3 regions of the Peribacillus sp. NPDC096448 genome follow, and region 1 is predicted to be linked to each of the others. Evidence: riboswitches for the same ligand, from Rfam matches in the RefSeq annotation. Region 1 holds a riboswitch; each other region holds the start of a gene.

Evidence for each region. Region 1 has a riboswitch for thiamine pyrophosphate ahead of ACIQ0C_RS00130 (ABC transporter substrate-binding protein). Riboswitches for the same ligand answer to the same signal wherever they lie in the genome.
Region 2: linked by a shared signal. The riboswitch ahead of tenA (thiaminase II) and the one ahead of ACIQ0C_RS00130 (ABC transporter substrate-binding protein) in region 1 are both predicted to bind thiamine pyrophosphate.
Region 3: linked by a shared signal. The riboswitch ahead of thiC (phosphomethylpyrimidine synthase ThiC) and the one ahead of ACIQ0C_RS00130 (ABC transporter substrate-binding protein) in region 1 are both predicted to bind thiamine pyrophosphate.

Annotation. Positions count from the first base shown of each region.
Region 1 covers NZ_JBIWEU010000001.1:27,073-34,031, reverse strand. Annotated here, with positions in the region: gene ACIQ0C_RS00155 (NAD kinase) at 1-49, shown strand, start outside; gene ACIQ0C_RS00150 (TatD family hydrolase) at 86-856, opposite strand; gene ACIQ0C_RS00145 (ABC transporter ATP-binding protein) at 874-1,617, opposite strand; gene ACIQ0C_RS00140 (ABC transporter permease) at 1,601-2,383, opposite strand; gene ACIQ0C_RS00135 (thiamine-binding protein) at 2,380-2,664, opposite strand; gene ACIQ0C_RS00130 (ABC transporter substrate-binding protein) at 2,676-3,671, opposite strand; TPP riboswitch at 3,805-3,914, opposite strand; gene ACIQ0C_RS00125 (protein-glutamine gamma-glutamyltransferase) at 4,229-5,056, shown strand; gene rarD (EamA family transporter RarD) at 5,133-6,062, opposite strand; gene ACIQ0C_RS00115 (amidohydrolase) at 6,143-6,959, opposite strand, start outside.
Region 2 covers NZ_JBIWEU010000009.1:235,023-241,981, forward strand. Annotated here, with positions in the region: gene dmpG (4-hydroxy-2-oxovalerate aldolase) at 1-911, shown strand, start outside; gene ACIQ0C_RS16920 (2-keto-4-pentenoate hydratase) at 908-1,681, shown strand; gene ACIQ0C_RS16925 (MFS transporter) at 1,708-3,069, shown strand; TPP riboswitch at 3,490-3,618, shown strand; gene tenA (thiaminase II) at 3,754-4,437, shown strand; gene ACIQ0C_RS16935 (ECF transporter S component) at 4,453-5,031, shown strand; gene ACIQ0C_RS16940 (ABC transporter ATP-binding protein) at 5,050-6,513, shown strand; gene ACIQ0C_RS16945 (energy-coupling factor transporter transmembrane component T family protein) at 6,514-6,959, shown strand, end outside.
Region 3 covers NZ_JBIWEU010000030.1:17,093-24,051, forward strand. Annotated here, with positions in the region: gene ACIQ0C_RS25770 (HAD family hydrolase) at 55-843, shown strand; TPP riboswitch at 959-1,073, shown strand; gene thiC (phosphomethylpyrimidine synthase ThiC) at 1,210-2,991, shown strand; gene ACIQ0C_RS25780 (DUF3231 family protein) at 3,270-3,779, opposite strand; gene ACIQ0C_RS25785 (hypothetical protein) at 3,882-4,025, opposite strand; gene ACIQ0C_RS25790 (spore coat protein) at 4,205-4,837, shown strand; gene ACIQ0C_RS25795 (carboxymuconolactone decarboxylase family protein) at 4,895-5,260, opposite strand; gene ACIQ0C_RS25800 (cytochrome c oxidase assembly protein) at 5,364-6,080, opposite strand; gene ACIQ0C_RS25805 (DUF2243 domain-containing protein) at 6,136-6,654, opposite strand; gene ACIQ0C_RS25810 (manganese catalase) at 6,926-6,959, shown strand, end outside.

The DNA of each region.
Region 1 (6,959 bases):
GCTAAAAGACAATTCCTTTTGGGAAAAGGTTAAAAGGACCTTTCTCTAAACGAAATAAAGGTACCGGATATGATAACCGGTACCTTTATATATGATAAAAATCTTTCGTATTTTGATAAAGGATTTCATAGACATCCCCAATCGGCAATCCTTTAATTGAAGCAATTTGACGTACACTGTCATGCATCATGCCGGGATGGGTCCATTTCCCATTGAAAACCCCTTCAAACGGCCATGGTCCATCCGTTTCTATCATCATCAGCTTAAGTGGGTATGCCGAAACTAATTCCTGTATTTCCCTCTCATAACAAACATCTGGTGTAATCGAAATGCGGTAGCCCTTTTCGGCCATTCTTTCAACTGTCCGGATATCGCCTTTAAACCAATGAAAGTGTGCCTTCGTGATTTGATGCTTATCCAAAAGGTCGCAAACGATGGGTGCATCGTCATGGACGGCATGAAGGATAACCGGCTTTTCAACCTCTTTAGCTAAGGCCAGGAACCTCTCCAGTATCACTATATATGCTAAGTTATCAATATCGGGATTTTCCTGCCTTAAGTAATAGGGCAGCCCAACCTCACCTATGGCAACCATAGCTTGACTATGTTCCCGCATCCAGCTCAATAATTCGTACACTTCTTCATCACTCGGGAGGGGCTGCTCTGGATGAAAACCAAAGGCAGGCTTAATTCGTGAATCTTTGAGTGAAAGCTGATAATTGTTAATCGAAGAAGCCAAATTCATGGAAACAGTCAGCAAGGATTCCAACTGAACCTTTTCCATGTCATTCAGGATCTGCTTCCGCTTAACAACATCATACTTATCCAAATGGATATGGCTGTCGATGATTCTCAAATGTAATCGCCTCCTACTTAAGTAGTGAAAGTTGGCTTGAGTGCTGCATATAATTCTCTCTTCAAATGAAAAAACTCATCACTAAGAAGCTGTTCTTCTCTTCTTGGCCTTGAAAATGGAACTTTCACTTCTTTGATGACAGCAGCCGGTTTTGCTGATAACACATAAATTCTATCTGATAGGAAAACCGCTTCATCTATGCTGTGAGTAACAAAAAGCACCGACCTCCGATTTTCTTCCCAAACCGACAACAGCCATTTTTGCATTTGCAATCTTGTCAGTTCATCCAAGGCAGAAAAGGGTTCGTCCAGGCACATCAAGTCCTGTGGACTTAAGATACTCCGAATGAATGCGGCCCTTTGCTTCATGCCTCCAGATAATTCATGCGGATATGCTTTCTCGTACTCTTCTAAACCAGCTTTCATCAAAAGGGATTTTGCCTTTTCTTTATCTCTGATCCCAGCAATTTCACTTCCAAGCAAAACATTTTCCAATACCGTTCTCCAAGGTAAAAGGGAAGGCTGCTGAGGCATATAGCTGATATGGCCCTTTAAGCCATTTATCTTTTTACCATCCAGTGAAATGATGCCATGATCAGGCTTCAAAATGCCGCCGATCAAGTGGAACAATGTACTTTTACCGCTGCCCGATGGCCCGAGGATCGTAACAAATTCCCCATCATTCACATGGAAATTCATATTCTCTAATATATTCTGTTTACCATCGAAAGAATAGGAGACGTCTTTAATTTCGAGCTTCATCCTTTTCGCCCTCCTTTCTCTTCCAAGAAACTAAGTATTTCTCCAGGAAGGTGATGATTCCAAAAAAGATCAGGCTCATTCCCATAATGATGAAAATGGCTACAAACACCCGATCTGTCCTGAACGCTGAAGAAGCGAGAGTCATATAAACACCAATCCCCGATTTTGCCCCAAGCCATTCCGAAATAACAGCACCCATTACACTATAAGTGGCCGAAATTTTCAGGCCGGAGAAAATGAACGGGATCGAGTGAGGAAGTTCCAGCTTCCAAAATAACTGGCTTTTTCCCGCTCCCATCATCTTGAAATAATGCTTAAGCTCGTATGGTGTCTGGCGAAAACCGTCCAATGATGCAACCGCAACCGGAAAAAAACATACCAGCGAAATCACGATTAACTTAGGCAGCATGCCAAAGCCAAACCAGATCACCAATAGCGGCGCCAAAACAATGATAGGTATATTTTGTGATAGTATGAGCAGAGGATAAACCGCGTCCTTCACACCTGGAAAAAGGTGCAGAATTGCCGCGATCAATAAGCCGATGCAGCTTCCAATAAAAAAACCCGACAACGCAAGCTCCGTTGTGGATATAAGGTGTCCGTAAAGATTGCGGGACGACTCAATTCCTTCAATAAAAATGGCCGATGGAGCGGGAAGCAGCCATTCTTCGACTTTCAATAAGACTGTCACTGACTCCCATACTATCAGCAACAATAATAAAAGAAAGAAGGGAGCCCCCTTCTTCCAAATTCCCCTTCCGATCATGCCCGATATTTCTCCGTTAACGTATCCATCGTAATCCCGCTTGGCTGATATAATATTTTCACTTGGGAAATGACATTCGGCGATCCTATTTCAATCATTCTTACATTCATTTTTTCTATCACGGCAAAAAGTTCGGAAAGCTCACCCTCCATTGTCGTTTCAAGCGGGTGAACCTCATACTTGACACCTGATTCTTCAATGATCTTGATTGCTTCATCGACCATAGGGATGACATTTTCCCCTTTAGGAATAATTTGTATGCTAATTAATGAGTTGGCCATTGCATTTCCTCCTATTTTGGTAAAAATTCATTGGTAAATGCCTTTTCAGGATCGAAATCACCTTCAAGAAGCTTATTTTCAGTCATCCAATCACTGTAATTCTTCCAAATTTCAAGCTTTTGTTCACCCCATCGCGGAGCATCATCCTGATACTTGTCTGCAAGCCACTCCTGGCTTTTCTTTACTAGTTTTGCATCAAGATCCGGTGCAGACTTAATTAACATGCCTGCTGCATCATCAGGATTCTTAATCGCATACTGGTACCCTTTCGAAGCTGCATGAACGAATGCTTTAACAGTCTCGGGATCTTCTTTTATCATCTTTTCATTTGTAGTCAAAACAGGCGTATAGTAATCAAGCTTATCAGAGTATTCGGTTAAGTAAACCATATTAAGCTTTTCATTTCGCAACTCAGCCTCAATGCCTGTCCAACCATAATAAATCCAGGCAAAATCTATATCCCTTTTAACCGAAGTGAAAAAATCCATGTCTCCTGTATTGACTATGTCCACTTCATTTACATCCGCATTTTCTTTTTTCATGAGTGAATCAATTATGGCCTTTTCAACCGGAGATCCCCAGCCACCATACGTTTTCCCTTCAAAATCCTTGGGAGTTTTAATGTCCTTTGCCTCAGGGGAAGCGAATCCCGAGGTATTATGCTGGATGACAGCAGCTACCGAAACAATCGGCACGCCCTGCACGCGGGCCTGCGTTATGCCCTCCTGGTAGCTCACGCCAAATTCAGATTTCCCTGAAGCGACAAGCTTATCGGCTCCAGCTTCACCTGGCATGATAATTTCCACATCAAGACCTTGATCTTTAAAATAACCTTTTTCCTTGGCTACATACAATCCAGTATGGTTTGTATTCGGTGTCCAATCGAGCACGACCGATACCTTTTTTAATTCTTCATTTTTAGATGCTTCTTCTTTTTCATTAGTTCCGCCTGCTCCGCATCCAGCCAAAAGGAACAACGAAGTTAACAGTGGTAAGAATTTATTCAAGTCATTATCCTCCTACACATCTTATAAGTTCCATATGCCGGAACATAATGGGGCTCCAGGGTCTATTCAAATACTGGATAAAAAAGCAAAAAACGCCCGAAGATGAATTCGGACGTTAACATACAAAACAGAAAATCAGTAATAATATGTTCCCTCCGCTGGCATCATCCAGATCAGGTTCAAAGAGTCAGCATCTAAAGGATGCAATCTCAGCCAGCAGTACTGGCCCCCCTACATTTCTCGCACATATGAACTTTTCTCTCTCATTATATCAATTCATAGGGAAAAAGGAATACTAATTTGCTTCTTATCACTAATTGGAAAGGTATTCCTGGCACTTTAGGATATCTAGCAAAACAGCTTTTCGAACGAAAATCATTGGAAGCAAACTAAGTCTGCCTCTTTTCATTCCAATCATTCTTGGCTGCAACGGTGGCGGACACGTTCCAAATAGTCATTTCTTTGCAAGCATTCATATAATGTGCATTACCTGTAGACATTTTTGTTTACTGGTTTTATTAAACCCTTAATTTCATAAGCAAAAGGTGGATATGATCATGATAAAGATTAATCAAAAATGGTTAGATGTCAGTCAAATCCAACCAGGTACAGCATCTGCTAAATCGCTTGAAACTCTTCAATGCTTGGCGGAAGATTCTAACGTTTTTGAATACCGGAACTTTGGGGATTTCAATTTCGAGATACAGCTGAGGAACCGAGTCATACAGGCAGCTATTGCGTTGGATAAAAGCGGTCCGGAATTTTCCACACTTGAGGAATCTCAATCCAATCAACAATATTGGCACCTTTCAAAGGATGGCACCTTTACCCTTCAGCCAGGGATTCTCCCCCATGCTGCACTCGTTGACATTTTCATGAATGGAAGGCTTTATGCCTTCGAATGCGGGACAGCGATAGTCGTCACTTTTTTAAAGGCGATTTTGGATTTAATCGGCCCTAGGAATTTCGACTATCTTTTTTCAGATCTATTTTTATATGATTGGCGCCCTCCAAGGAATATGGCTCTTATCGTTCACCAAGGACGGGATTATTTACCAGGTGATTGCGTTTACTTCAAAAACCCTGATCACGACGAGGCAACTCCTGAATGGCAAGGTGAAAATGCGATATTATTAGGAAATGGCCTCTTTTATGGCCACGGGATCGGGATTACCACTGCACAGGGAATCATCAATGAATTGAATAGCAATAGAAAGCCGTACGCCACCATATCAGCATTCCTGACAACGCATATCATTTTCCTGGATAGTTCCTTCTATAGACAATTCCAACAAAATTTCCCCCGTGCAAAGCCCGGTAACAGTCCTGCCAGCCTTTCCGATTGTATTGTTTCTGAAATAGGTTCGAAGATATACCTCTCATGACCCTTTAGTTCCCATGCCGTAAAACCACCGGCATAAAAAAATGCTTGGGGAGAGATCTCCCAAGCATTTTTTCTTTTCACGCCCCAATATTCCCTTTGCCTTTGAACCTGCGGGCACTTGCCTGACCCCATTTCGTTATGGATAGTGTATAAACAGCCAAGGCTGACCATATGAACAAAAAGGCTAAAAGATGTGCTTTGGTGAAACTTTCATGATAGACGAATACCCCGATCAATAAAGATAAGGTCGGAGCGATATACTGAAAAATGCCAAGCATCGATAACGGGATCTTCTCCGCCCCTTTTGCAAAATATAAAAGAGGCAATGCCGTGGCAATACCGCCGCCCACCAACAGCAAGCTTGTGCTCCCATCTGTAAAGAATTGCATTTCTGACCGGTTCATCAAGTATATCAGGTAACCCAGGGCCAGGGGCGTTACCATCATCGTTTCGAGCGTCAGCCCGATCGCCGATTCGGCCTTGATCATTTTTTTTGCCAGACCGTATAATCCAAAGGTCATGGCCAAAACAAGAGAGATCCACGGGATCGTGCCGAAATGAATGCCAAGGATCAAGACTCCGATTCCTGCAAGCAGGAATGAAATGATTTGGGCCCCGCTCAATTTTTCTTTTAAGACTATCACTCCCAATAGTACACTGACTAGCGGATTGATATAATATCCAAGGCTCGTGTCGAGGATGCGGCCAGAGTTAACGGCCCATATGAACACTCCCCAATTAGCTGTAACAAGCAGTGAGGCCGTTAGTAATGCCGTAAAGAGTTTCGGATTTCCCATTATGTTTTTGACATAATTAAGAAACGCTTGCCATTTTTTCATGAACATCAATAAAACCAGCATGAACACGAAAGACCATAATACCCTCTGAGCTAAAATTTCTATTGCACCGACTCCCTGAAGGAACTTCCAGTAAATCGGCACAACTCCCCACATCATGTAAGAAAGGGCTGCATAAATCGCCCCTTCTTTTTGTTCATCCACTTTCATAACAAGCCTTCTTTCCATTTACATTCCTTTATCTAATTCCAACTAACAATTTTGTATTTCCATTTCTTTTTTTGCAACTGTTAATTTTTATCATACATGATTTTGTCATCAATGACCGTCATGACCGCCTCAGCTTTCAGGAGATCATCCGGCGCAACAGCAAAGACATCCAGATTAAACACGGTAAAATCGGCATCGTACCCTTTATTGATCACACCGCGGCGTTTTTCCTGCCCGATTGCTGCAGCACTCCCCTTGGTATACAGTGCGAAAGCCTCGTAAACGGAAAGCCTTTCACCCAAGCCATATACAGTACGGTCCTCACTGTTGATTTTCATCCTTGTGACAGCAGCATGAATGCCCAAAATCGGATTTAAGGGTTCAATGGGTGCATCCGATCCCCCCGCACAAATGATGCCCAAATTCAAATAGGTTTTCCAGGCATAGGAGAATTCCAACAGATCGGCAGGAACCTTTTCTTCCACCCACGGAAAATCGGATGGGACGAAACCCGGTTGGATATCAAAGATTACCGGCAGCTTTGCCGCCCGCTCCAACAGCTCCGGCCGGACAATCTGCGCATGGATGAGCCGGTCCCTCTGTCCCTTTTTCGGGGGGAGGGCTTCAATTGCATTCAAGACATATTCAAAAGCGAGATCGCCAATCGCATGGACAGCAATCGGCATTCCGGCAGCCCTTGCTTTTTTCACCCATTCCTGAAGCTCGTTTTCAGTGAATATCGCAACTCCATTCGTATTCTTTTGATCTACATAAGGTTTGCTCAACAAGGCTGTGCGTCCGCCTAAGGAGCCGTCGGTAAATATCTTCATGCTATCGAATTTGATGTATCGCGTACCTTTCTGATAGCCGCCGCCTGCTGCCAGCATTTCTTCAAAC
Region 2 (6,959 bases), on a different contig from region 1:
CTGCAGGTGTTCCTTATATTGAAGTGTCACATGGAGATGGACTGGGCGGTTCATCCTTACAATATGGTTTTTCAAAAGTGAATGATATTGAATTGGTGGAAGCCGCTGTTCAAGCTGCAGGCGAATCCGTTATTTCAGTACTATTAATCCCTGGTATAGGGACGATCGACCAATTAAGAGAAGCCGCTCAAGAGGGGGCAAAAATGGCGCGGATTGCAACCCATGTAACGGAAGCGGACGTCTCAAAGCAACATCTGGAAGCTGCGAAACATCTCGGTATGGAAGCGATCGGGTTTTTAATGATGTCTCACATGGCATCACCGGAAAAACTTCTTGAACAAGCCATTTTAATGGAATCCTATGGCGCGGATGCTGTATATGTTGTTGATTCCGCAGGATCTTTTTTGCCCCAAGACGTGAAGGCTCGGATCCGGTTATTAAGATCAAAGCTGAATATCGATATTGGTTTTCATGCTCACAATAACTTATCGCTCGCTGTGGCAAATTCACTTGTGGCAATTGAAGAAGGAGCGAATAGAATCGACGGCAGTATCCGCTGTCTCGGTGCAGGTGCTGGTAATACACAGACTGAAGTGCTTGTTGCCGTTTTGGATAGGATGGGTATCCGTACCGAAATTGACTTATATAAAATGCTTGATCTTTCAGAGGAAGTTGGAAATACAATCATGCCCAAGCCCCAGGAAATAACAGACTCGAGTTTAATCATGGGTTATAGTGGCGTGTACTCCAGCTTTTTATTGCATGCAAATAAAGCGGCGAAAAAGTATGGAGTCGACGCCCGGGATATTTTGATGGAGCTTGGTCGACAAAAAGTGGTTGGCGGTCAGGAAGATACCATAATTGAAGTAGCTGAACAAATGGCGTTTCAGAAAGAAGGGACTTTAAGATGAAACTAGATCAACTGGCAAAACGGGTAGCCGATTCGCAAAAAAACGGTCGTGAAATGGATAAGCTTACATTATCCAATCCTGAACTAACAGTAAATCAAGCATATGAAATTCAGAAGTTGAGCATAAATGATACGCTTACTGATGATAACAGATTCATCGGATGGAAGATGGGCTTGACGAGCAAAGCCAAACAAAAGCAAGTAGGGGTAGAGGAAGCGATATACGGCAGGTTGACATCTGCCATGGAACTGACAAGACCTGTATTAAAGGTTGGGGAACTCATTCATCCGCGAGTGGAACCTGAACTTGCCTTTTTGTTCAAAGACGAACTGAAAGGTGCAAATATAACGGCGAAAGATGTCTGGCCGGCTGTTGAATGTGTATTCCTTGCACTGGAGGTTATTGACAGCCGTTATAAAAATTTTTCTTTTACACTTACCGATGTAGTGGCGGATAACGCATCCTCAGCCAAAATCTTGCTTAGCAATCAAGCTTATTCCCCGTATCACATGGACTGGGCCCAAACAGAAGTTACGCTATATCAAAATGGTGAAATGCAAAAGAGAGGTCGCGGTGAAGCTGTACTCGATCATCCGATTCATTCGATTGTGGAACTTGTAAAAATGATTAGCCGTGAAGGACTTACCATACAGGCTGGAATGATTGTTTTGGTAGGCGGAATTACAGATGCCGTTTCCATACAGGCTAACGATGAAATAATGGCAGATTATGGTGAACTAGGGAAACTGACTTTGCATGTTATATCGTGAAAATATGGCAAAGAGGAGGGAATTAATTGCGTGAAGTCAATGCTTCTGAAGTGGTGGGTAATAGTAAATTTGGCCGTTTCCACATAATGGTCTTTATGTGGTGTTTGTTCGCAATTACCTTCGATGGATTTGATATAGCCATGTACGGAGTAGGTTTGCCATTGATGATGGAGGAATGGAACTTGACGCCAGTCGAAGCTGGAGGAATAGCAAGTTATTCATTGTTCGGAATGATGGTGGGAGCACTCATTTTTGCACCTTTGGCGGATAAAATAGGGAGAAAAAAAGTGCTGGCCATTTGTATATGTTTATTCAGTGTTTTTACATTACTTTCAAGTTTTGCCCCCAATCCTGCCTTTTTCTCGGTTATGCGATTTATAGCAGCCTTGGGAATGGGAGGATTAATGCCAAACGTCATCTCCTTAATGGCGGAATACTCACCCAAAAAGAATAAGGTGCTCATTGTAACAGCTATGTACTGCGGTTATTCCATCGGAAGCATACTTGCTTCTTTAATTGGAATATATGTAATGGAACAAATGAGTTGGAGGGTTTTGTATTGGATAGGGGCGCTTCCCTTACTGGCACTGCCATTCTTCATGAAGCAATTTCCCGAATCGCTTTCCTATTATGTTATTCGAAAACAAGGAGCAAAGCTTGCTGGAATCCTGAATCGCATTGATCCAGATGGCGACTATAAAGAGTCTGACGATTATGAGTTTGCCAAAGTCCAGGAAAGGGCAAAGGGCTTCCCTGTCAAAAAACTCTTCGAAAATAAGCGTACTCTCAGCACATTTGCGTTTTGGGTAGCTGCCTTTAATTGTTTACTAATGGTATACGGACTCAATACATGGTTACCCAAAATCATGCAGCAGTCCGGATACGGCCTTTCATCCAGTTTATCTTTCAATCTTATATCGGGAATAGGACAAATTGGCGGATCTATAATTGGCGGATACTTAGTTGGGAAAATAGGCCATAGAAAAGTACTTGTATCCCTCTGTGCCATAGGTACGGTCTGTTTTGTCATATTAGGATTAACCTCAAATGCAGTAGCATTATATATTCTCATCGCTTTTGGAGGAGCCTGTACAGTCGGCGCGATGAATTTAGCCAATACGTATATATCCGAGTATTATCCGCGGGAGATAAGGACCACCGGGATAGGCTGGGCCTTGGCTTTTGGTAGAATTGGAGCCATTGTTGCCCCAACATTAATAGGTTTATTGCTGGCTGCAAACTATTCGCCACAAAATGCATTCATGGCCTTCACGGTTCCGAGCATAATGGCTGCCTTGGCGTTACTCGCTGTGAAGGAGAGGTATGGCAGCTATGATAAACTACAGATTGAGGGGAATATAAAACTAAAAGCAACGTCGAATGTATAATATTGTTTTTTAGTAGATGGCCTATATGTCAGCGGACAGTCATGCAGACTATTCCCTGACATATAGGCCATTTTTTTGAGAATAACAGAATTCACGAGTAAAACCGCTAAACTCACGAGTAAAACAGCTGAATTCACGAGTAAACCGGCTAAACTTACGAGTAATCGTCCAACTCCATGAGTACACCGGCAAAATTCACGAGTGAAATTGCTAAACTCACGAGTAAAGCAGTTGAATTCACGAGAAAACTACTAAATGAACTCCCTTTGATCAAATTCTTTGTAGGCTATTAAACTGACGGGAAATGATGGTTGCAAGATTGAATGTTTAGTAACCCTAAATCATGAAAACTTTTATAATACGTTTGACAATTGGATTTATCGTGTTAATATAAAGGCAAATGAAAATTAAATATACAATTTGTACCACTAGGGGTGCTTTATAGGTAAAAGGTGTTTTTACCGCAGAAGCTGAGATTAAAGTATGACTTTAAGACCCTTAGAACCTGATCTGGTTTATACCAGCGTAGGGAAGTGGGGGTCTGGAACAATACGTTTCTGTATTATTTCTTGTACAACCACTTTCTTTACGTTTAAGAAAGTGGTTTTTTGTTTGCAAAAAAAGGGGTGATAAAAGTTTTTTTCGTAACATTCATTCAAAAAATACAATTTGGAGGTCATGGATATGAAGTTTTCAGAGGAAATTCGTCAGGAAGTGGATCACATTTGGGAAGCTAGTTTTAATCACCCGTTTGTTGCAGGAATAGGAGATGGCACTTTGCCAATGGAGAGTTTTCGTTTTTATGTCATGCAAGATGCCTATTATTTATCTCATTTTGCTAGAGTTCAAGCCTTAGGGGCAGTCAAAGCTACAGATTTACATACAACAAGCAGGCTTGCCGGCCATGCACAAGGAACATATGAAGCGGAGTTGAAGCTTCATGAGAATTTTTCCGAGAGATTAGGCATCACAAAAGAAGAACGGGAAAATTTCAAACCAGCCCCGACTGCTTATGCTTATACTTCCCATATGTATCATGCGGCTTATTCGGGACATTTAGGAGATGTTATTGCAGCTATCTTACCGTGTTACTGGCTGTATTATGAGATAGGTGAAAAGCTGCAAGGGTGCATGCCCGAAGAGCCGATTTATCAAGAATGGATAGCGGCTTACGGAGGAGAGTGGTTCCGTACTTTGGTGGAAGAACAAATTTCGAGGCTTGATGAGATTGCTGAAAAAGTAACTGATGAAGATAAGGAGAGAATGAAAGAGCATTTTATCCTTAGTAGCCAATATGAATACTCATTTTGGGAAATGGCTTATCGTTTAGAGACATGGCCTGTTCATAAGGAAACACTAGAAGTATAAAAGGAGAATGAAACAATGAAAAAAGGATTGAAATTAACGGATATATTAGTCACGATCGTGATTGCGGTTGCATTTGGAATCGTTTATATTCTTTGGGGTTCGGTTTATTATTCCGTTAAACCATTAGGGTTACATCTGGATCAACTTATTTATGGTATGTGGTTTATAGCTGGCCCCGTCGCATTTTTAATTTTACGGAAACCGGGTGTGGCACTTTTGGCGGAGATAGCTGCAGCTTCCGGGGAATTCTTTCTTGGTTCACCATGGGGGCTGACCGTACTGTTATATGGGGTGGTCCAAGGTTTGTTTGCGGAACTGGTGTTCATGGGGTTCAAATATAAAAAATTCAATATGCCGGTGACCATTTTAGCTGCGATAGCTTCCTGCTTGGCATCGGTTATCATGGATTTTGCATACGGGGAAATAGGTGCGCTTTCTACTTGGAATCTATCGTTATTCATGATAGCGAGGTTTGTAGGTTCCATATTCTTTGCTGGTGTGACCGCCTATTATCTAGTTAAAGTCCTGGAATCAACAGGAGTAACTAATCTTGTGCGTCCGGTTTCAAATAAAGATTATGCAGAACTTGATTAAAAGTAGAGGTTGAGGGCAATGGAACCAATCGTTTCTGTTGAAAAGTTAAGGATGAAATTTCCCGGTGATGAATCTTTGATATTCAAGGACCTATCACTATCGTTTGATCAAGGAGAAAAAGTGCTACTTTTGGGACCATCAGGATGTGGTAAGTCGACTCTTTTACAAGTGTTAAGCGGATTGATTCCGAATTCCATCGAAGTACCGATGAAAACGGAGAAATTGAAATGCCCTTCTTCGTGGGGGTATGTTTTTCAAGATCCCGATAGTCAGTTTTGCATGCCATTTGCCGATGAGGAAATTGCCTTCGTCCTTGAGAATCTTTCCGTCCCTAAAGAAGAAATGAAAGAGAAGATTCAAAATCATTTCCGTAAAGTAGGATTGAACCTGGGCCATACAAGTATTGAAACATTATCAGGCGGGATGAAACAGCGTCTGGCAATCGCTTCAGTATTGGCCCTTGAACCGGAAGTTATATTTTTAGATGAACCAACCGCCATGCTTGATCCGGAAGGAACGAAAGAAATCTGGGAATTGTTGAAGGAAGTCGGACGAGACAAAACGGTTATTATCGTCGAGCATAAAATTGACCATGTTTTAGAATTCATCGAAAGAATCGTGCTTTTTAACGATGACGGTCAAATCATAGCTGATGGTCCAAGAGACACCATTCTTTCACTATATAAAAATGAAATGAAAGAACATGGAATTTGGTTCCCAGGTGTTTGGGATGAGTATATACAGAAGTATGCACCCATTCGGGAACACCCATTTACAGATGATTCACCCCTTATGGATGTGAAAGGCTTTAGAGGTTTTCGGAATAAAGAGGAAAAAATCAAGGTTGAAGAGCTGAAGGTACATTCAGGTGAATGGATTGTAATCAGGGGTGAAAATGGCGCGGGGAAGAGTACTCTTTTGCATGCCTTAATGCAGTTCATAAAAACGAAAGGTAAGTATGAATTATTGGGGACCCCTATTAAAAGAGTGAAAAATCCAACGGATCATATGACGTTTGTCTTTCAAAATCCTGAGTTTCAGTTCGTTGCAAATACGGTATATGAAGAGATTGCTTATTCATTGCGTATTGATAAAAGGCCGCAACAAGAAATAGATGAGAGAGTCCGCTCATTGCTTAAAGTATTCCGCCTGGAGGCACACCGGGATAAACATCCGTTTCAATTATCAATGGGTCAAAAGCGTCGCTTAAGCGTAGCCGCCTCAATCGTAATAGACAAAAAAATCATTCTCCTGGATGAGCCGACCTTTGGACAAGATTCGAAAAATACCTTTGCATTACTGGAATGGTTTGAGGAATATCGAAGACGCGGAGTAACAGTGATCATGGTAACTCATGACGACCATATTTCAGAAAACTTTGCAACCAGGATCTGGACGGTTAAGGACGGAAACGTAATAAGTGATGAAAAAATTGCTCATGCAGGATTTGTGGAGACCAAAGTTAAAAGGAGTGTCATGTAGATGAATGTTTCAAATGCAGAAACATGGCTCCATAGAATTAATCCAAGCCTTAAACTTGGTGTGCTGATTGTGTTATGCATCGTGGCGTTATTCATTCATGACCTGAATTATATGATGAACATCACCATTGGCGTATTACTTTTATTTTTGTTTTTTACCGGGCATTCGATATTGCGCATCTTACTTTTGTCGATTCCCTTTTGTTTCATTTTTATATCCACCTCTTCTGCAATGATATTTTTCGGGCAAGGTGAGACGCTTTGGTTTGAGTGGGGCCTAATATCGATTACAGAAGAAAGTTTCATGAAGGGATTACTGGTAGGCTTTCGAGCTTTGTTCTTTGCGGCCCTTGGTTTAACTTTTTCCTTAACGACGAGACCAGTGAACTTGTTTTATTCGTTAATGCAGCAAGTTAGGCTTAAACCGAAATATGCCTATAGTTTCAT
Region 3 (6,959 bases), on a different contig from region 1:
TTGTAATAGTGTAATTTTTACGAATTCAATATTGGGGAAAGAGGGGTGGACATTTTGCTGAAGGCAGTTTTTTTTGATTTAGATGATACATTACTTTGGGATCAGAAAAGTGTAAAAGAGGCTTTTGTGGCTACATGTCAAGTTGCCAAGGAGAAATATGGTCTGAATGTCGACGAGTTTGAAGAAGCGGTGCGGAAGGAAGCGCGTGACCTTTATTCTTCTTACGATACATATGCATTCACTCAAATGATTGGAATCAACCCATTTGAGGGACTATGGGGGAATTTTCAAGATGACCATGATGAATTCCGGAAGATGGCCGGGATTGTACCGGCTTATCGGAAAGAAGCGTGGACGAGGGGCTTGAAGGCTTTAGGGATCGATGACCCGGAATTTGGGCTTGAACTGGCAGAACGTTTCCCGGCCGAAAGACGCAAAAAGCCATTTATCTATGAAGAAACATTCCGTGTTCTGGATGAATTAAAAGGGAAGTACAAATTGCTATTGCTTACGAACGGATCTCCTGAATTGCAAAATACCAAACTTGAAATTACGCCTGAACTGGTTCCTTATTTCGACCAAATCGTGATTTCAGGCGCATTTGGACGAGGTAAACCGGATGCCTCCATTTTTGAGCATGCTTTGGAAATCATGGAGCTTGATAAGGATGAAGTATTGATGGTCGGCGATAATTTAATGACCGATATCCTTGGAGCATCACGGGTAGGTATAAAGTCGGTTTGGATAAATCGCCATGATAAGGAACGGAATGAAGTGATTCCAACCTATGAAATCACGCATTTAGAGGAGCTTTTCCCTATCCTTGAGAGCCTGAGGGATTAATTGGCGGTCCTCCTCCAAATAACAATTTTAGATAATTGTAGAGAAAATATTAGGTCTTTCAAATTATTTACAGAATGAAAAGGGTGAGCTATAGTTACCCTGTAATCAATTAAATTATTCAGACTAGGGGTGTCCAATAAAAGTTGGGCTGAGAGGGAAGCGCTTAAGCTTCTTAACCCTCAGGACCTGATCTGGTTCATACCAGCGTGGGGAAGTTAGAATCTACTGAACGATGACATTTCAATTGGTCATTTCTGTAGTCATACTAACGTTAGCCGGGTCTTTAAATTTGAGACCTGGCTTTTTCGTGCGAAATGGATTGGATTTTGTCCTTTTTAAATGAACTTAAAAAGGAGAAATGAAATCATGAAGAGTAATTCAGTAAATGACATGAACGTTTCAATTATGTCCAGTTTTGCCGGGAGTAAAAAAGTGTATGTTGAGGGATCTAGACCCGATATTAAAGTACCTATGCGTGAAATTAAGCTAAGTCCGACAACAGGGGCATTCGGCGAAGAGGAGAATCCGCCTTTACGTGTATATGACACAAGCGGCTTCTATACGGATTCAGAATATCCCATTGATATTCATAAAGGCCTTTCCCCGATTAGACGCAGCTGGGTTCTGGAACGGGAAGATGTTGAAGAGTATGAAGGGCGTGAAATAAAGCCCGAAGATAACGGATATAGAAAAGTGGAATCACAATCCAATGCCGAAGTTTTTCCGGGATTGAAAAGAAAACCATTGCGTGCAGTGAAAGGGAAAAACGTAACCCAGCTCCATTATGCCCGCAAAGGTATCATTACTCCAGAAATGGAGTTCATTTCGATCAGGGAAAATGTAGCCCCTGAGTTTGTAAGAGAAGAGGTAGCTAGCGGGCGGGCGATCATTCCGGCAAATATTAACCATCCGGAAAGTGAGCCCATGATCATCGGACGTAATTTTCACGTGAAAATAAATGCGAATATTGGAAACTCAGCTGTTAGTTCATCGATCGAAGCTGAAGTGGAGAAAATGACTTGGGCAACACGATGGGGTGCAGACAACATAATGGATCTTTCCACAGGAAAGAATATTCACACGACGCGGGAATGGATTATTAGGAATTCACCTGTGCCGGTTGGAACGGTTCCGATATATCAAGCATTGGAAAAAGTGAATGGAGTCGCGGAAGATTTAAATTGGGAAGTTTTCCGGGATACATTAATCGAGCAGGCTGAGCAAGGTGTCGATTACTTCACCATACACGCTGGTGTGCTTTTGCGATACATCCCAATGACAGCAAAGCGAGTTACGGGCATTGTTTCCAGGGGAGGCTCCATAATGGCACAATGGTGCTTGGCCCACCACCAAGAAAGTTTTCTCTATACTCACTTTGAAGAGATTTGTGAAATCATGAAGACGTATGATGTCGCATTCTCATTAGGTGACGGTCTCCGTCCTGGGTCCATTGCAGATGCAAACGATGAGGCACAATTTGCCGAATTGGAAACACTTGGGGAGTTGACGAAGATTGCTTGGAAGCACGACGTTCAAGTAATGGTGGAGGGACCCGGTCACGTACCGATGCATTTGATTAAAGAAAATATGGATAAGCAGCTGGAAGTCTGTCAAGAAGCACCATTCTATACCCTGGGACCATTGACGACGGATATAGCTCCTGGATATGACCATATCACTTCTGCGATTGGTGCTGCCATGATTGGATGGTTTGGTACTGCCATGCTTTGCTATGTGACACCGAAAGAGCATTTGGGGCTACCGAATAAAGAGGATGTTCGGGTAGGGGTCATTACTTACAAAATTGCAGCCCACGCAGCTGACCTTGCAAAAGGCCATCCGCAGGCCAGAAAACGGGATGATGCCCTTTCGAAGGCCAGATTCGAATTTCGTTGGAGAGATCAATTCAATCTTTCCCTTGACCCTGAAAGGGCAGTTGAATATCACGATGAAACTCTTCCGGCTGAAGGTGCCAAAACAGCCCATTTCTGTTCAATGTGCGGACCAAAATTCTGCAGTATGAGAATCTCTCAGGATATCCGTGATTTGGCGAAGGAGAAGGGTCTGGGTTTTGAGTCGGTAATCGATGAAGGGCTTAAAGAAAAAGCGAATGAATTTAGGAAAACGGATGGGAAAATCTATCAATGATTCCGAAGGAGAATTCGATGAATCGGGTAATCCAGATAAAAATTGAAATGAAACAGTTGGAAACTCAATTGGAACAGCTGAAAAGGGAGCTGAACACTTTTCGGGAAAATTGTAACCATGAATTTGTGATAAATGATTATAGTCAACAATGTACAAAGTGCCACTTAATCGAAAGTTTGCAATGGTAATGATTCCTTGATCGTCCTTATGGAATAAATCCCTTAATCATGTTGGGCATTCAATCACAAAACATGATTAAGGGGATATTTCATTACTATTTACATACTTGTTTTGCTAATATGAAGAGGAGGAGGGACAAGCCATCCTTTTTCCTTATTCAATCTTAGGAAGTCAGCACCCAATGCAGCTTTATTGGTATGGAATTGCGCAAACATCTGTGCAATATCTTCGCGGATGCATTGACCCATCATTTGGCTGCAAGCAACTAATCCTGCATTAATATCGATTGATACTGAAGCAGAGATTTCAGGATCTTGAAGACGTGCCCCGACGGGAATATCCTCCAAATTAGCTTTAGGCCTTTCAGGTGGTGACGGAGGCAGTCCTACGTTATTTTCTTTTAATAATGATTCAAGTTGGTCATGTTCCTGTTTCCCTTGATTGATCACTTCAACAAGTAATTTATGCAGGTCCTTGTCGCCAGTATGATTAAGCATAGTTTGATGACAGGCAATCAACCCTTTTGTAGTTGTTAGAAATGCCCAGGTACCAAATACCTCTCCATAATGCATAGGCTCATCTTTCGGATTTCCGCTTAAAATTCCCATAACCATCCTCCTTGAAATTCATTAACGCATTTAAGTTACCCTGAATTCATCCAAGCATGCATCATCGTTTATGTTTGGGAAATGTTAGAGGGCTTTTGATGCTTAACCTTTTATTCCTTGTAGCCATTCTTGATAACATTCATCACAAAGCATTTCATTTCTATCCGTGTCAGTAACTTGAAATGTTACGACATGGATTTTTTTTTCTTCCGTGACATCACTACAATAGAAGCATTGATGTGTCATTAGAAATCCTCCCATGTTATAAAGTGTTTATAGTTTAAAGCGCCACGTTTTTTTTTATACAGAAAAAAATGATGTAGCAGCTTTTTGGTCTTCTTGGAAGAGTTTAGATAGAATAATCCGGTTGGGGTTTAACATACTAAACGTGTTCGCATGATTGATAAAACGAGGAGGGAAATACAATGCAAAACCAATATCAACAAGGTCAAGTACACCAGAACATGCAAACGGGTGCCATTCCCCCACAAATGAATCACGGTGGTCACGAAGTATTCGATGTACATGAAGTGTTGTCGGGAGCGATTGGTACTTTAAACACATATACTCTTTTGCGTCAGCATATCCAAGATCAGGAATTACTCGACATTCTGGATCGTCAATATCAGTTCATCCAAGATGAATATAATATTTCATTGGAGTGCTTCCAAACGGGCCAGGATCCTTCCAAACCGACTCAGAGCTACAAAATGAATCAAGGTAACGATTTTATATATGGATTGACACCAACTCAGCCAAAGAAACCTTTGCAATCCGTATCGGAAATTACGGATGAATGCATTTCAGGCTTGATGCTTGGAGCTGTTAAGTCTGCAGCATCCATGAAGGCGATGGCAGCGCTTGAAATAACGAATCCGGTGGTTCGCCGCGTATTTGCAGATTCCGTTCCGAATTGCATTGAAATGGCATATGAGATTTCGATTTATCAAAACAAACATCATTATTACCAAGTTCCGCAGCTTGCACAGCAGGATATGCAACAAATGATGAATTCGTATGCACCCGCACAAGGAAATAACAATAACATGAGTCATTAAAAGCATTTATTAAGAACATAAAGAAGGGATAGGATTAATTCTCCTATCCCTTTTTTATCATTGTTTCATCTGATTGATTTCCTGAATGCATTCCTGTACGAGGGTAACAGCCTGACTCATGGTTGCTCCTCCGCCAAATGCCGCGGTCACACCAATGGCTTCAAGAATTTCTTGTTCGGAACAACCTTGATCAAGACATCCTTTTGTATGATAGATAATACAGTATTCATCTTGTGAATATAGGCTTATTCCTAGTGCGATAAGCTGTTTTTCTTTCTTGGATAATTGACCTTCTTTAAAGCACTCTTCCGTAAACGAATTGAATTTCTCAGCAAGATCTGGCATTTTATGCGTAAAGGCACCGATTCCAGCTTTATAATCACGAAGAGCATTTTCAGTAGAATTGTTAGCTTCATATTCCATTTTTCATTCAGCTCCATCCCAAATTTTTTCATCAAAAATTAGTATGAGCTAAATGTTGGACGATTAAACAGGAGTTAACCGAAGTAATCATGGAACCGCCTTCCTACAAGGCAAGTGATCCCTTGGGCCGGGTGGCTTTGAGCCATTGATAGCAAAGGATGCATATAAGTGCAACGTCAATGGCATCACCGGCATAGTACATTAACATTCCGCCATTTTTCGCTTGTACCTTGGTGACTCCGCTTGGCGGGTGGGCAAAAATATATTTAGAAAGGATATCATGGCCGGCCAGTGAAATTGTAAATACGATAGCTCGAAACATGAAGCTGAACCTGTGGGGCGCAGGGTCCATATAAATCATGGACGCAGTGAATAGATAGCCCGCTATGAACACGTGAAAATGCACTAATGCATGCAGAAGGGCATTCTGATGCATCAACCCGTACAAACCAGTCGTATAAAGTATCCAAAGCCCCCCAATATTAAGCACGGAGGCAGTGATTGGATTGCTCATAATGCGCAGCGGCCAACTTTTCAACACCTTTGAAAGACGTCTTGCTGATTGTACATCAAGTGTGCGCAGTGCAAGCGTAATAGGTGCAGCAAGCACGAGCAGGATGGGTGCAATCATTCCAAGCAGTAAATGACCAACCATATGCGCCGTAAAGTCCATATGTGCGCGATTGGCTATAGGGCCTATAATTGCTGAGGCTGCACAGAGAGTGCCAAGAATCCACAAGAAGGTACGGTATAAGGGCCATTTTTTATAGCGGCGGTTCGAAATTATGACAGCTGCGATATAAATGACTATAACCAGCATGAGTAGAATCAATAAAATCGGTTCAAAACCAGTTCCATTATCATGAATATGTCCATTACTGTGCATTGCTGGCGTCTTCTTTCATTTTAAGTAAGCTGCGCCTTGTTTGAATGACGAGGGCAATGCCGATCAAGATCATGATTGTAGCGGCAATGTTCCAAGTCAAGTCGTATGGGAAAATATCGACATTGTAACGGATTTGATGGAGGCGCATCAGCTTGTGCTGGATGATTCCGTCATATAACTGGAAAGAACCTGCCCCGAGCAAAACTCCCCCTATCCACCTTTTCAGCCATAATCCCTTTCGACGGCGAAGGTCAGCGAACATGAATAACGACCCGACCGTTGCGAACCAGCTTAGGGCATGAAATAAACCATCCGAGACAAGCCCAATATTGGTTGTGGACTTGTCATAGAAATGGTGCCAATGCAATAGTTGATGAAAGATGGCCTCATCGATGAATGCCACCAATCCGATCCCGAATAGAAAACCGAACCATAGGTTACGGGCGGAATAAGTATAACGTAATTCCGAAATGGATTGATCTTTTTGATTTCGGGGCTTGAAATCCATTTTCCATCCTCCTTTTGTATTTTCCTATATATGGTTCTTTCTACTTTACCCTGTATTGTAAAGTTATAGACAGGTAAATGGACCTTTTATAAATCTTATTTATTGAGCGATTCATAGCACAAAGATAATCCTTTGCTTTTTAGTTCGGTAATCAATGTTAATGAATGTGAATTTTTTCTAATTATTGTTCATTATAACTGGATTAAGGTTTCATGCATGTACAGGCGGGTAATAAAAAACCGTACATCATATAAAAAAAGGAGGAGTTAATATGTTTCGCCATCAAAAAGAATTGCAATTTGAAG